2 linked regions of the Bradyrhizobium diazoefficiens genome follow. The protein of the gene in region 2 interacts with the protein of the main gene of each other region in a pairwise test. Links are inferred from orthologs where the notes say so. Each region holds a gene or a part of one and is shown on either strand. Other genes may lie near its edges.

Evidence for each region.
Region 1: the proteins of thrS (region 2) and rplA interact in binary tests that used the Escherichia coli proteins (3 or more experiments, as listed by UniProt). The link is inferred for Bradyrhizobium diazoefficiens from one-to-one orthologs.

Annotation. Positions count from the first base shown.
Region 1 is NZ_CP067102.1:3,601,310-3,606,491, forward strand. The notes cover bases 1,781-4,626. They hold rplA (50S ribosomal protein L1), read left to right. Parts: upstream 1,781-2,780; coding sequence 2,781-3,473; downstream 3,474-4,626. Other genes in these bases: nusG (transcription termination/antitermination protein NusG), read left to right, coding at 1,781-2,212; rplK (50S ribosomal protein L11), read left to right, coding at 2,346-2,774; rplJ (50S ribosomal protein L10), read left to right, coding at 4,152-4,626. Also shown: JJC00_RS16500 (serine hydrolase domain-containing protein), read right to left, coding at 1-890; preprotein translocase subunit SecE, read left to right, coding at 1,461-1,652; more of nusG, read left to right, coding at 1,652-1,780; more of rplJ, read left to right, coding at 4,627-4,670; rplL (50S ribosomal protein L7/L12), read left to right, coding at 4,725-5,102. UniProt on the Escherichia coli protein: One of the primary rRNA binding proteins, it binds very close to the 3'-end of the 23S rRNA. Forms part of the L1 stalk. It is often not seen in high-resolution crystal structures, but can be seen in cryo_EM and 3D reconstruction models.
Region 2 is NZ_CP067102.1:3,483,237-3,489,426, reverse strand. What follows is about bases 1,987-4,945. They hold thrS (threonine--tRNA ligase), read left to right. Parts: upstream 1,987-2,424; coding sequence 2,425-4,467; downstream 4,468-4,945. Other genes in these bases: JJC00_RS15970 (nitroreductase family protein), read left to right, coding at 4,561-4,945; JJC00_RS15980 (MFS transporter), read right to left, coding at 1,987-2,238. Also shown: JJC00_RS15990 (alpha/beta hydrolase), read left to right, coding at 1-426; JJC00_RS15985 (hypothetical protein), read right to left, coding at 584-973; more of JJC00_RS15980, read right to left, coding at 1,063-1,986; more of JJC00_RS15970, read left to right, coding at 4,946-5,124; JJC00_RS15965 (serine hydrolase domain-containing protein), read left to right, coding at 5,191-6,190. UniProt on the Escherichia coli protein: Catalyzes the attachment of threonine to tRNA(Thr) in a two-step reaction: L-threonine is first activated by ATP to form Thr-AMP and then transferred to the acceptor end of tRNA(Thr). The rate-limiting step is amino acid activation in the presence of tRNA.

The DNA.
Region 1 (5,182 bases), 120 kb from region 2 along the record:
CCACCATTGCGCAGCATCAGCGCGAAGCGGGCGTAGTCCATCGTGGTTGAGACGAGACCGCCGCCGCCGGACTCCATGACCGGCTGCTCCAGCATGTTGAAGAGCGCGACCTTGTCGCCGGTCCAGGGATCGGCTTCGAACGGCTGGGCGAGCCGACCGGCGTTGGCCTCGGAGGTCGAGAATCCGGTCTCGGTCATCTGTAGCGGCGCGAGGATACGTTCCGTGAGGAAGCTGCCGAGCGATTTGCCGCTGATGATTTCGATGATGCGGCCGAGGATGTCGGTGGAGCGGCTGTAGTTGAACTCGTCGCCGGGGTGGCAGACGAGCGGGAAGCTCGCCACCAACGCCGCATGCTCGGCACTGGTGATCTTGCGGCTGCGGACGCGGGACTCCTGGTAGAGCTTGTGCACGGGGCCGTCGCCCTGGTGCTCGTAGGTGAGGCCCGAGGTGTGACGCAGCAGGTCCTGCACCGTCATCGGCCGCTTCGGCGGAACCAGCTTCAGCGTGTCGCCGCTGACCACGCCGACCTTCTGGTTGGCGAACTCCGGAATGAATTTCGCGACGGGATCGCCGAGGAGGAGGTGGCCGTCCTCGACCAGCGCCATGATGCCAACCGAGACGATGGGCTTGGTCATCGAGAAGATCCGGAAGATCGACTCAAGCGCCATCGGCGTCGAGCCCGTCGGGCTCTGCTTGCCGAGCGCCTCGAACCAGCCGACCTGGCCGCGGCGGGCCACCAGCACGGTCACGCCGGGCACGGTTCCTTTGTCGATCTCGCGCTTGAAGGCATCCGACATCGCCTGGAGGCGGGGCCGCGACAGACCCAGCGTTTCCGGCTTAGCCTCGGGGAGAGGCCGTGTTTTCAGCGCGGTCGCGGCTGTGGCGGTCATGTTCACTCCCGGGGCCCATGATTGTCGGGAACGAACTCTGGCCCGGAAGCCACGGTACAAACAAGCGAAGCCAGCGCGCTTCACCCTTGCAATTGAGCCGTCCCCTGTGCTTGAAAGCGCCCCTGATCCGCGGCAACGCAGGGTCCGTAGGAGTGTAGCTCAATTGGTAGAGCACCGGTCTCCAAAACCGGGGGTCGCAGGTTCGAGCCCTGCCACTCCTGCCAGCTAATCCGGACAATCAGGATCGACAGGCAGGACGGCGGCGGGCCGAAAAGCTCGGACCGTGCATCATGCGGGGCCCATAAGCCCTTGATCCGCATCGCGTCCGCGAGCCGGGTCCACACGCATTCCGCCCCGCCACGCCTTGACCTTTGGCCCCATCCGCAGTATCTACCCGGCACTCGCAGCCGGCCCGTTAAACGCGGATTTCCGGCGCGGCTTTGAAATCCCCCGAACAATCGAGCCCGGTTTTCCGGCTCATCCTTCGAGACAGAGGGCTGGGCCACAGGCGGCTGTTCGGATCCCTGAAATCTTTAATCGCGTCTGGCGAAGGACGTTGGACCTCAAACGATGGCAGTCAGCCCGTTCAAGTTCTTGCAGGAAGTTCGCTCGGAGACCGCCAAGGTCACCTGGCCGACCCGTCGTGAGACCACGATCACCACCATCATGGTGTTCGTGATGGTCGCCGTGGCCTCGATCTTCTTCTTCGCCGCCGACCAGATCATCCGTTACCTCATCACCTTCCTTTTGGGCATTCACTGATGGCAACAGCAGCCGCTGCAACCCAATCGACCGACAAGCGCTGGTACATCGTCCACGCCTACTCGAACTTCGAGAAGAAGGTCGCCGAATCGATCCGCGAGCAGGCCAAGCAGCGCGGGCTCGAGGAGCTGTTCGAGCTGGTGCTGGTTCCGACCGAAAAGGTCACGGAAGTGCGCCGCGGCCGCAAGATCGACGCCGAGCGCAAGTTCTTCCCCGGCTACGTGCTGGTGAAGATGAAGCTGACCGACGAGGCGTTTCATCTGATCAAGAACACCCCGAAGGTCACGGGCTTCCTCGGCGCCGAGAACAAGCCGATGCCGATCTCGGAAGCCGAGGCCATGCGCATCCTGCACCAGGTGCAGGAAGGTGTGGAACGGCCGAAGGCTTCTGTGTCGTTCGAGATCGGCGAGAACGTGCGCGTGGCCGACGGACCGTTCGCCTCGTTCTCGGGTGTTGTCGAGGAAATCGACGAGGCGCGCTCGCGCGTGAAGGTCGCGGTGTCGATCTTCGGCCGCGCCACGCCGGTCGAACTGGAATTCGGTCAGGTCGAGAAGGTCTGATCGGGTCACGCGTGAAGCCGAAAGGCTTCCCGCAAAGAGAGGCCGTGGGAGGGAGGGGGCGGTTGCCAGCCGCATCCGACCCAGACCACGAACCTGAAACCGCCGGTCCAGGCCGGCACAACAGGAGTGATACATGGCAAAGAAAGTGACCGGATACCTGAAGCTTCAGGTCCCGGCCGGTGCGGCGAATCCTTCGCCCCCGATCGGTCCCGCGCTTGGTCAGCGCGGTCTCAACATCATGGAGTTCTGCAAGGCGTTCAACGCCCAGACCCAGAAGGAAGAGAAGAACACCCCGATTCCCGTCGTGATCACGATCTACGCCGATCGTTCGTTCACGTTCGAGATGAAGACCCCTCCGATGTCCTTCTTCCTCAAGCAGGCTGCAAAAATCCAGTCCGGCTCGAAGGCGCCGGGCCGTGACAAGGCCGGCAAGGTGACCAAGGAGCAGGTGCGCGAGATCGCCGAGAAGAAGATGAAGGATCTCAATTGCGACACTATCGAATCGGCCATGAAGATGGTCGAGGGCTCTGCCCGTTCGATGGGTCTGGAAGTGGCGGGGTAAGGGCTTATGGCAATCGGAAAGCGTTTGAACAAAGCCCGCGAAGGTGTTGACCGCGAAAAGCTTTACCCGCTCGCGGACGCCATCAAGATGGTCAAGGAACGCGCCAAGGCGAAGTTCGACGAGACCATCGAGGTCGCGATCAATCTCGGCGTCGATCCGCGTCACGCCGACCAGATGGTCCGCGGCGTCGTGACCCTGCCGAACGGCACCGGCCGTACGCTCCGCGTCGGCGTGTTCGCCCGTGGCGCCAAGGCTGATGAAGCCAAGGCTGCCGGTGCCGACGTCGTCGGCGCCGAAGACCTGGTCGAGAAGGTGCAGAACGGCTCGATCGATTTCGACCGCTGCATCGCCACTCCCGACATGATGCCGCTGGTCGGCCGTCTCGGTAAGGTGCTTGGCCCGCGCGGGCTGATGCCGAACCCGAAGATCGGCACCGTGACTATGGACGTCACCGGTGCGGTCAAGGGCGCCAAGGGCGGCTCGGTCGAGTTCCGCGTCGAGAAGGCCGGCATCCTGCAGGCCGGCGTCGGCAAGGCCTCGTTCTCCGAGGAGAAGCTGGTCGAGAACATCAAGGCTCTCGCCGATGCTGTCTCGAAGGCGAAGCCGGCTGGCTCCAAGGGCACCTACATCCAGCGCGTTGCGGTGTCCTCGACGATGGGCCCGGGCGTGAAGGTCGAGCCGGGTACCATTCTCGGCTAAGTCTGGAAATTGCACGAGGCGAGGGGCGGAATTGGGCAACCGATTCCGCCCTTCGTCGTTTGTGCAAGCCGCTACCTTGTGGGTCAAATCGGCCTGAATCGGCCCTTGTCAGGCCGCCTCAAGCCCCACCGGCAACGGATTGGAACTGGTGTGAATTTTGCTCTTGGCAAGCGGGCAGAGAGCGGTTAAAGAACCGCTTCCGGACGTGCCGGCCTTGGCTGGCGCGTCTGTGCACGCATTCCGAAAACCCGACACGCAGGAGATCATTCCTTTTCAGGACGTCCGTGAGGATTTGCCCGAAAAGGAAGGAAAATCCATCGGTTGGTGGGATGCGGGCAGAGGTCAGGCGGTTCGCCGGCTGGCCTTGTCCTGTCCAAGACTGCAGGCGCCTGCGGGAAATTTCGATTTCTCAATGGCTTAATCGCATGGCCTGCATAGACGGGTGAAGACCGGATTTCACTTCGCGTTCCACCTTAAGGTGGTCGCAGAATGGGTTTGGTTCGGACCTCGACACGCCGTGGGCTCCAACGAGCTCCCGGAGGGCAGGCTTTGAATTGTCGTCTCGCCCGGCGCGTGTCCGATGGGTTTTGACCCTGAGGTTCAGGTTTTGGGTGGGGCGATGGGTGCAACCCGGCGGTCCCGCTTTTCGCGATGACCGCCAACCGGAAAGAGCTTGCTGTGGAACGAGCGGCAAAAAAAGAAGCGGTCGAACAGCTCAATGGGGTCTTCAAGACCACGAGCGTCGCGGTCGTTGCTCAATATTCCGGCCTCACAGTTGCCCAGATGCAGAAGCTGCGCACGCAGATGAAGCAGGCTGGCGCCTCTGTGAAGGTCTCGAAGAACCGTCTCGCCAAAATTGCTCTTGAAGGCACTGACGTCGTTGCCATCGGCCCCATGCTGAAGGGACCGACCGTGATCGCCACTTCGAACGATCCGGTAGCGGCGCCAAAGGTCGCCGTCGAATTCGCCAAGGCGAACGAAAAGTTCGTCATCGTTGGCGGCTCGATGGGGAAGACCGTCCTGAATGTCGACGGCGTGAAGGCACTTGCCTCACTGCCGTCGCTTGATGAGCTGCGTGCCAAGATCGTCGGGCTGCTTGTGGCCCCGGCGACCAAGCTCGCTCAGCTCGCCAACGCGCCCGCGGGCAAGCTCGCGCGCGTCATCCAGGCTCATGCCTCAAAGGGCGAAGCGGCCTGACGCCCTTCGCAAAACTCAAACCCGAACCAGACTTACATTCAAGGAAACTGAACAATGGCTGACTTGCAGAAGATCGTTGACGACCTCTCGAGCCTCACCGTGCTCGAAGCTGCCGAACTCGCGAAGCTCCTCGAAGAGAAGTGGGGCGTTTCGGCTGCCGCGGCCGTCGCCGTGGCCGGCCCGGCTGGTGGTGGCGCTGCCGCCGCTCCGGCTGAAGAGAAGACCGAGTTCACGGTCGTTCTCGCCGCCGCCGGCGACAAGAAGATCGAGGTCATCAAGGAAGTCCGCGCCATCACCGGCCTGGGCCTGAAGGAAGCAAAGGACCTCGTCGAGGGCGCGCCGAAGCCTGTCAAGGAAGGCGTGAACAAGGACGAAGCCGAGAAGATCAAGGTCCAGCTTGAGAAGGCTGGCGCGAAGGTCGAGCTCAAGTAAGCAACGCTTGCTGACGAGGCCCCGGGCCGAGCCCCGGGGCCCTTGGTCCATCCCTCAAAAGGGTGGGCCGGATGCAAAAG
Region 2 (6,190 bases):
GGCTATAGCGGCGGCTTCCTGCCAACCGCCTGGAGCCTCGAGGTCGGCGGCATCAGCGATCGCGTCCGCGGCGTCGTGCTGCTTGATGCCGTCTATGGCGAAATGGACAAGTTCGCGTCCTGGATCGAGAGCCATCGCTCGGGCTTCTTCGTCAGCTCCTATACTCACTACACCGCACGGCGCGACCGCGAGCTGATGAGCATGCTGCGGCAGAAGGGCATCAGCGTCTCCGAGGACATGGAGGGGCCCTTGCGTCCTGGCAGCGTCGTGTTTGTCGAGACCGGCGACGGCATCACCCACCGCGACTATGTCAACCGCGCGTGGACGCAATACCCGCTCAAGGACGTGCTGGTGAAAATGTCGGCAACGCCGGCGCTGGCGCTGACGCGGGTCGCAGCCACCAGCTCTTCGGCATCGAGCCGTTAGTTGCACACGCCGGCATTTCGGCGCTCGCCGGCCGGGAGGACGGCGACACGGCCGAGTTCGAAGGCACCGCGCTGCAAGTGCCGGGCGTTGCCTTCAGGGCGGTGTTGGGCCGGATCGCCGACCAGGCGCCCGGCCCTCGAACCTCAGCTCTCGATCTCTAGGTTTTGGGCAGCTTCGGAATGCTCTCGGCAAAGCCGTTGAAGCAGGCCAGCCGCTCGTCTTCTTCCTTGAAGAAACGGCAATCGGCGTAGCCTTTGGCCTTTGCCGGCTTCGGCTTGGGCGTCGGCGGGATAATAGCGTCGTAGCAGTTGAGCCGGTCCTTGGTGCCGTCGTCAGTATCGAGGCAGGCCTGAAGCCGAGCCGCGATCGATTGCGGCTTGCCCTTGGGCGCTGCAGCCGGCTTGGCGGCGGCCTCTTTGGTGCCGGCCTTGGTCTCCTTGGGCTTCACCTGCACCAGCGGCTTGTCCCCCACCATCGGTGGCTTGTCGGTCTGCGCAAACGCGGAGGCTGAATAGAGCACCGCGGCAACCGCCAGAATCATCCTCATTTCAGTCAACTCTCTTTGGTCCCCATGACGGGCGTTCTAGCGCTCTCCCGCGCGGTTTGCCAAGCGCCTTGCACACAGGAATGCCTGCTTCAGCCCGGCGCGGCAGCCGCCGGCCGGGGACGGCTCACAAGCACCAGGACCAGCGCCAGCACGACAAAGCCGACAGCCACGAAGCCTGTGCTGTGCAGCAACTCGCGGGCAAACAGCAGCCCCCCGACGGCCGAGCCAATCGCCTGGCCGATATAGAGGACCGACGTATTGAGCGCGACGGTTGCAGGCGCGAGCGGGGGCGCGGCCGCGACCAGGCGCACCTGCTGCATCGAGTTGGTCGAGGCAAAGCCAAGTCCCCAGATCGCCACCGCGATCGCCATCAATGCGAGGGTGCCCGCGCTCAGCGCCCACCCGGTGATACCCGCGAGTAACAGGCACGTGAACAGCAACGAGGTCCGATATGGCCCCCATGTGTCGACGATGCGGGTCGCCACCGCAACGCCGAGAAAACCGCACACCCCATAGATGCCGAACACCAGGCCGATCGCGTCCGGGCTCGCCTCGGTCAGCTTCTTGAGCAGCGGGCCGATGAAGGTGAACACTGCGAACTGTCCGGACATCTGCAGCATCGTGATCGCGAGCAGCAGCAGGATCGTCTTGTTGCGGCCGACCTCGCTCCAGGTTTTCAGGTCGACCGGCGTCCCCTTCAAGCCAGCCGGCAGGCGCACCAGCAGCAACAGGAAGCTGACGCAGCCAAGCGCGCCGATCTCGCCATAGGCGGCGCGCCAGCCATAGCGGCTGGCGATAAAGGTGATCAGCGGGAGGCCGACGGCGGCAGCCAACGACCAGCCGAGGAAGATGTAGGCAATCGTGCTGCCGCGCCGCTCCGCCGGCACGATCAGCGCCGCCGTACCGGCAGCCTGCGGCGTGTAGAGCGCGCCGACGGCAAGCATCACCAGGCGAATGACAAGGAGACTTGCGTAGTCGGGCGCAAAGGCCGAGGCGAGATTGCCAAAAGCGAGCACTGCAAGTGTGGTGGTGAGCAAAATTCGGCGTTCGATGCGGCTGGTCAGCCACGCCGTCAGCGGCGAGCCGATGCACAGCGTGATCGCGCCAAAGGTGATGAGCAGCCCGGCCGCATGGATGCTGACGTCGAGCCCCGTCGACAATTCCGGCAGCATGCCCGCCGGCGCCAGCACCGAGCAACCGGTGACGAGATTGCCGAGCATCAGGGCGGTTGGCGTGAAACGGCCGACGGCAGGCGATTTTTCCATGCAAATGCATGTAGAGCAGGGCCGCGGCCAGTGAAAGGGCGCGGACCGAAATAGTTGAAGCACCGCCCCGGCTTTTGCGCGCCACTTTCTTGGAATTGCCGGATTGCACAGGCCGAATCGCCTGATATATCGCTCGTTCCCGCTTACCTGCGCTCGTTCGCAGGAGTGAGCCTCAGGAGAAAAGCAATGACCGATGATCGCAAGTCCGAATCCGGCTTCCAATACTCCCTCAGCAACCTGAAGCCCGTGACCCCCGCCGCCAAAGTCACCCTCACCTTCCCCGACGGCGCCCAGCGCCAATATGACCAAAACATCACAGGTCTCGATATCGCCAAGGGGATATCGCCTTCGCTCGCCAAGCGCACCGTCGCGATGGCGCTCGACGGCGTGCTGACCGATCTCAACGATCCGATCGAGGTCGACGCCAAGATCAAGCTGGTCACCCGCGACGAGCCGGAGGCGCTCGAATTGATCCGCCACGACTGCGCGCACGTGCTCGCCGAAGCCGTGCAATCGCTGTGGCCAGGCACGCAGGTCACCATCGGCCCGGTGATCGAAAACGGCTTCTATTACGACTTCTTCCGCAACGAGCCGTTCACGCCGGAAGACTTCGCCGCGATCGAGAAGAAGATGCGCGAGATCATTGCGCGCGACAAACCTTTTACGAAGGAGGTTTGGGACCGCGAAAAGACCAAGCAGGTGTTCCGCGACAAGGGCGAAGCCTTCAAGGTCGAGCTGGTCGACGCCATTCCCGGCAACGAGCCGATCAAGATCTACTATCAGGGCGACTGGTTCGATCTCTGCCGCGGCCCGCACATGACCTCGACCGGCAAGGTCGGCAACGCCTTCAAGCTGATGAAGGTGGCCGGCGCCTATTGGCGTGGCGATTCCAACAACCCGATGCTGACACGCATCTACGGCACGGCTTTCGCCAAGCAGGAGGACCTCGACGCTTACCTCAAGCAGATCGAGGAAGCCGAGAAGCGCGACCATCGCAAGCTCGGACGCGAGCTCGACCTCTTCCACTTCCAGGAGGAAGGTCCGGGCGTCGTGTTCTGGCACCCGAAGGGCTGGACCATCTTCCAGCAGCTGATCGCCTATATGCGCCGCCGCCTGACCGGAGATTACAACGAGGTCAACGCGCCGCAGATCCTCGACAAGTCTCTGTGGGAGACCTCCGGCCATTGGGGCTGGTATCGCGAAAACATGTTCGCGGCGCAGTCGGCTGGCGACGAGGCCGAGGACAAGCGCTGGTTCGCGCTCAAGCCGATGAACTGTCCCGGTCACGTCCAGATCTTCAAGCACGGCCTGAAGAGCTACCGCGACCTGCCGCTCCGCCTTGCCGAGTTCGGCGTCGTGCATCGCTATGAGCCGTCCGGCGCCATGCACGGCCTGATGCGCGTGCGCGGCTTCACCCAGGACGACGCGCACATCTTCTGCACCGAGGACCAGCTCGCCGAAGAGTGCCTGAAGATCAACGACCTGATCCTGTCGACCTATGCCGATTTCGGCTTCACCGGCGATCTCACCGTGAAGCTCTCCACGCGGCCGGACAAGCGTGTCGGCACGGACGCGATGTGGGATCACGCCGAGCGCGTGATGGCGACCGTGCTGCGCGAGATCCAGTCGCAGAACAATCACATCAAGACCGAGATCAACCCGGGCGAAGGCGCCTTCTACGGGCCGAAGTTCGAGTACGTGCTGCGCGACGCCATCGGCCGCGACTGGCAATGCGGCACCACGCAGGTCGACTTCAACCTGCCCGAGCGGTTCGGTGCGTTCTACATCGACCATGACGGCGGCAAGAAACCGCCGGTGATGGTGCACCGCGCGATCTGCGGCTCGATGGAACGCTATATCGGCATCCTGATCGAGCACTATGCCGGCAACTTCCCGCTCTGGCTCTCGCCGGTGCAGGCGGTGGTCACCACTATCACCTCGGAAGGCGACGAATACGCCAAGCAGGTGCTGGAGCAGGCGCGGCGCGCAGGGCTTCGGGTCGAGATCGACCTTCGCAACGAAAAGATCAACTACAAGGTCCGCGAGCATTCGCTGGCCAAGATCCCGGCACTGCTCGTGGTCGGCAAGAAAGAGGCCGAAACGCATTCGGTCTCCGTCCGCCGGCTCGGCAGCGACGGGCAGAAGGTGATGGCGACCGCGGAGGCAATCGCCGCCTTGGTCGACGAGGCCACCCCGGCGGATGTCCGGCGGATGCGTGAGGCGGTCTGATCCCTGAAATCGATCTAAACTCGCTTTCGGTTGCGGGCGTGCATGCTTATCTCGGCATGGCACGCCCGACGACCAGCCGAAGAGGTAACCGCAGTGCCCGACGCCATTGAACTCCTCAAGACCCGCCGCTCGGTCAAGCCGCGCGAGATGACCGGCCCCGGCCCCTCGCCGACCGAGCTCGAGACCATTTTGACCATCGGCGCACGGGTGCCCGATCATGGCAAGCTCGCGCCCTGGCGCTTCATCATTTTCGAAGGCGAGGCACGCCAGCGCGCCGGCGAGGTGATCGCCAAGGTCTTTGCCCGCAAGAATCCCGGCGCCCCCGCGGCCGATATCGAGACCGAGCGCAAGCGGCTCACCGATGCGCCGCTGGTGATCGGCGTCGTCAGCTTCACCAAGCCGCATCCCAAGGTGCCGGCATGGGAGCAGGAATTGTCGGCCGGCGCGAGCGTCATGAACATCGTCACGGCCGCGACCGCGCTCGGCTACGGCGCCTGCTGGCTCACCGGCTGGTTCGCCTTCGATCGCGACGTGCTGGACGGGCTTGGCCTCAAGGCGGACGAAAAGCTCGCCGGGCTCGTTCACATCGGCACGCCGACCAAGCCGAGCGAGGATCGTCCGCGACCGTTCCTTTCTGAAATCGTGACGCGTTTTTAGTCGAAGTCTCGTTGACGCCTCGAACGTCTTGCGGCTTTGATCCCTCCCGCGAGGGAGGAAGCCCGGATGAAGCGTCGTGAATTTTTGGTGGGGGCCGCGATGCTGGCCGGCACGATGGCGCGGAGCCGCGCCAGCGACATCCCCGCTCCCTCGGCCGACGGCCTGCGACGCATCACTTCGTTCTTCGAAAACGAGGTCACTGCCGGCCGTTTGCCAGGGGCGATCGTTCTGATCCAGCAGCACGGCAGGCCGGTCTATTTCAAGCTGTTCGGCGAGCGCGACGTCAGGACGCGGCTGTCGATGACGCCGGACACGATCTTCGCCATCCATTCCATGACCAAGCCGATCACCAGCCTGGCCGCGATGATGCTGATCGACGAGGGTAAGCTCGCGCTCACCGATCCCGTGTCGAAATACATCCCCCTCTTCGCCGGCACGAAAGTGGGAATGGAGATCACCAAGCCCGACGGCTCGATGGCGCTCGACCTGGTGCCGCCGGTCCATCCGGTGACGATCCGAGATCTGATGCGGCATACCTCGGGCATCAGCTACGACTATATCGGCGGTAAATGGGTCGAGCTCGCCTACAAGGCGGCCAAGATCTTCGAGGGCCACTTCAACAACAGGGAATTCGCCGACCGTATCGCCAAGCTGCCGCTGGCGCGCCAACCGGGCACGCTGTGGCGCTACGGTCATTCCACCGATGTGCTCGGCAGCGTCATCGAAATCATCACCAGGCAGACGCTGTACGACGCCTTGAAGCAGCGCATCTTCGATCCGCTCGGCATGACCAACACCAAATTCGTGCTGACGACGCTCGACGAGCTCGAGCGCATGGCGCGGCCGTTGCCAAGCGACCAGATCCTGCTCGATGCCGAGCGCGAGCGTCTCGACCATCCGGAATGGCAATCCGGCGGCGGCGGCCTGCTCTCGACCATCACCGACTATCAGCGTTTCTCGCAAATGCTCCTCAACGGCGGCGAATTCGACGGCAGGCGCTATCTCAGCCCCGCCGCGTTCAAGGCCATGACGACCGATCAGATCGGACCCGGCTCCGGCGTCGATC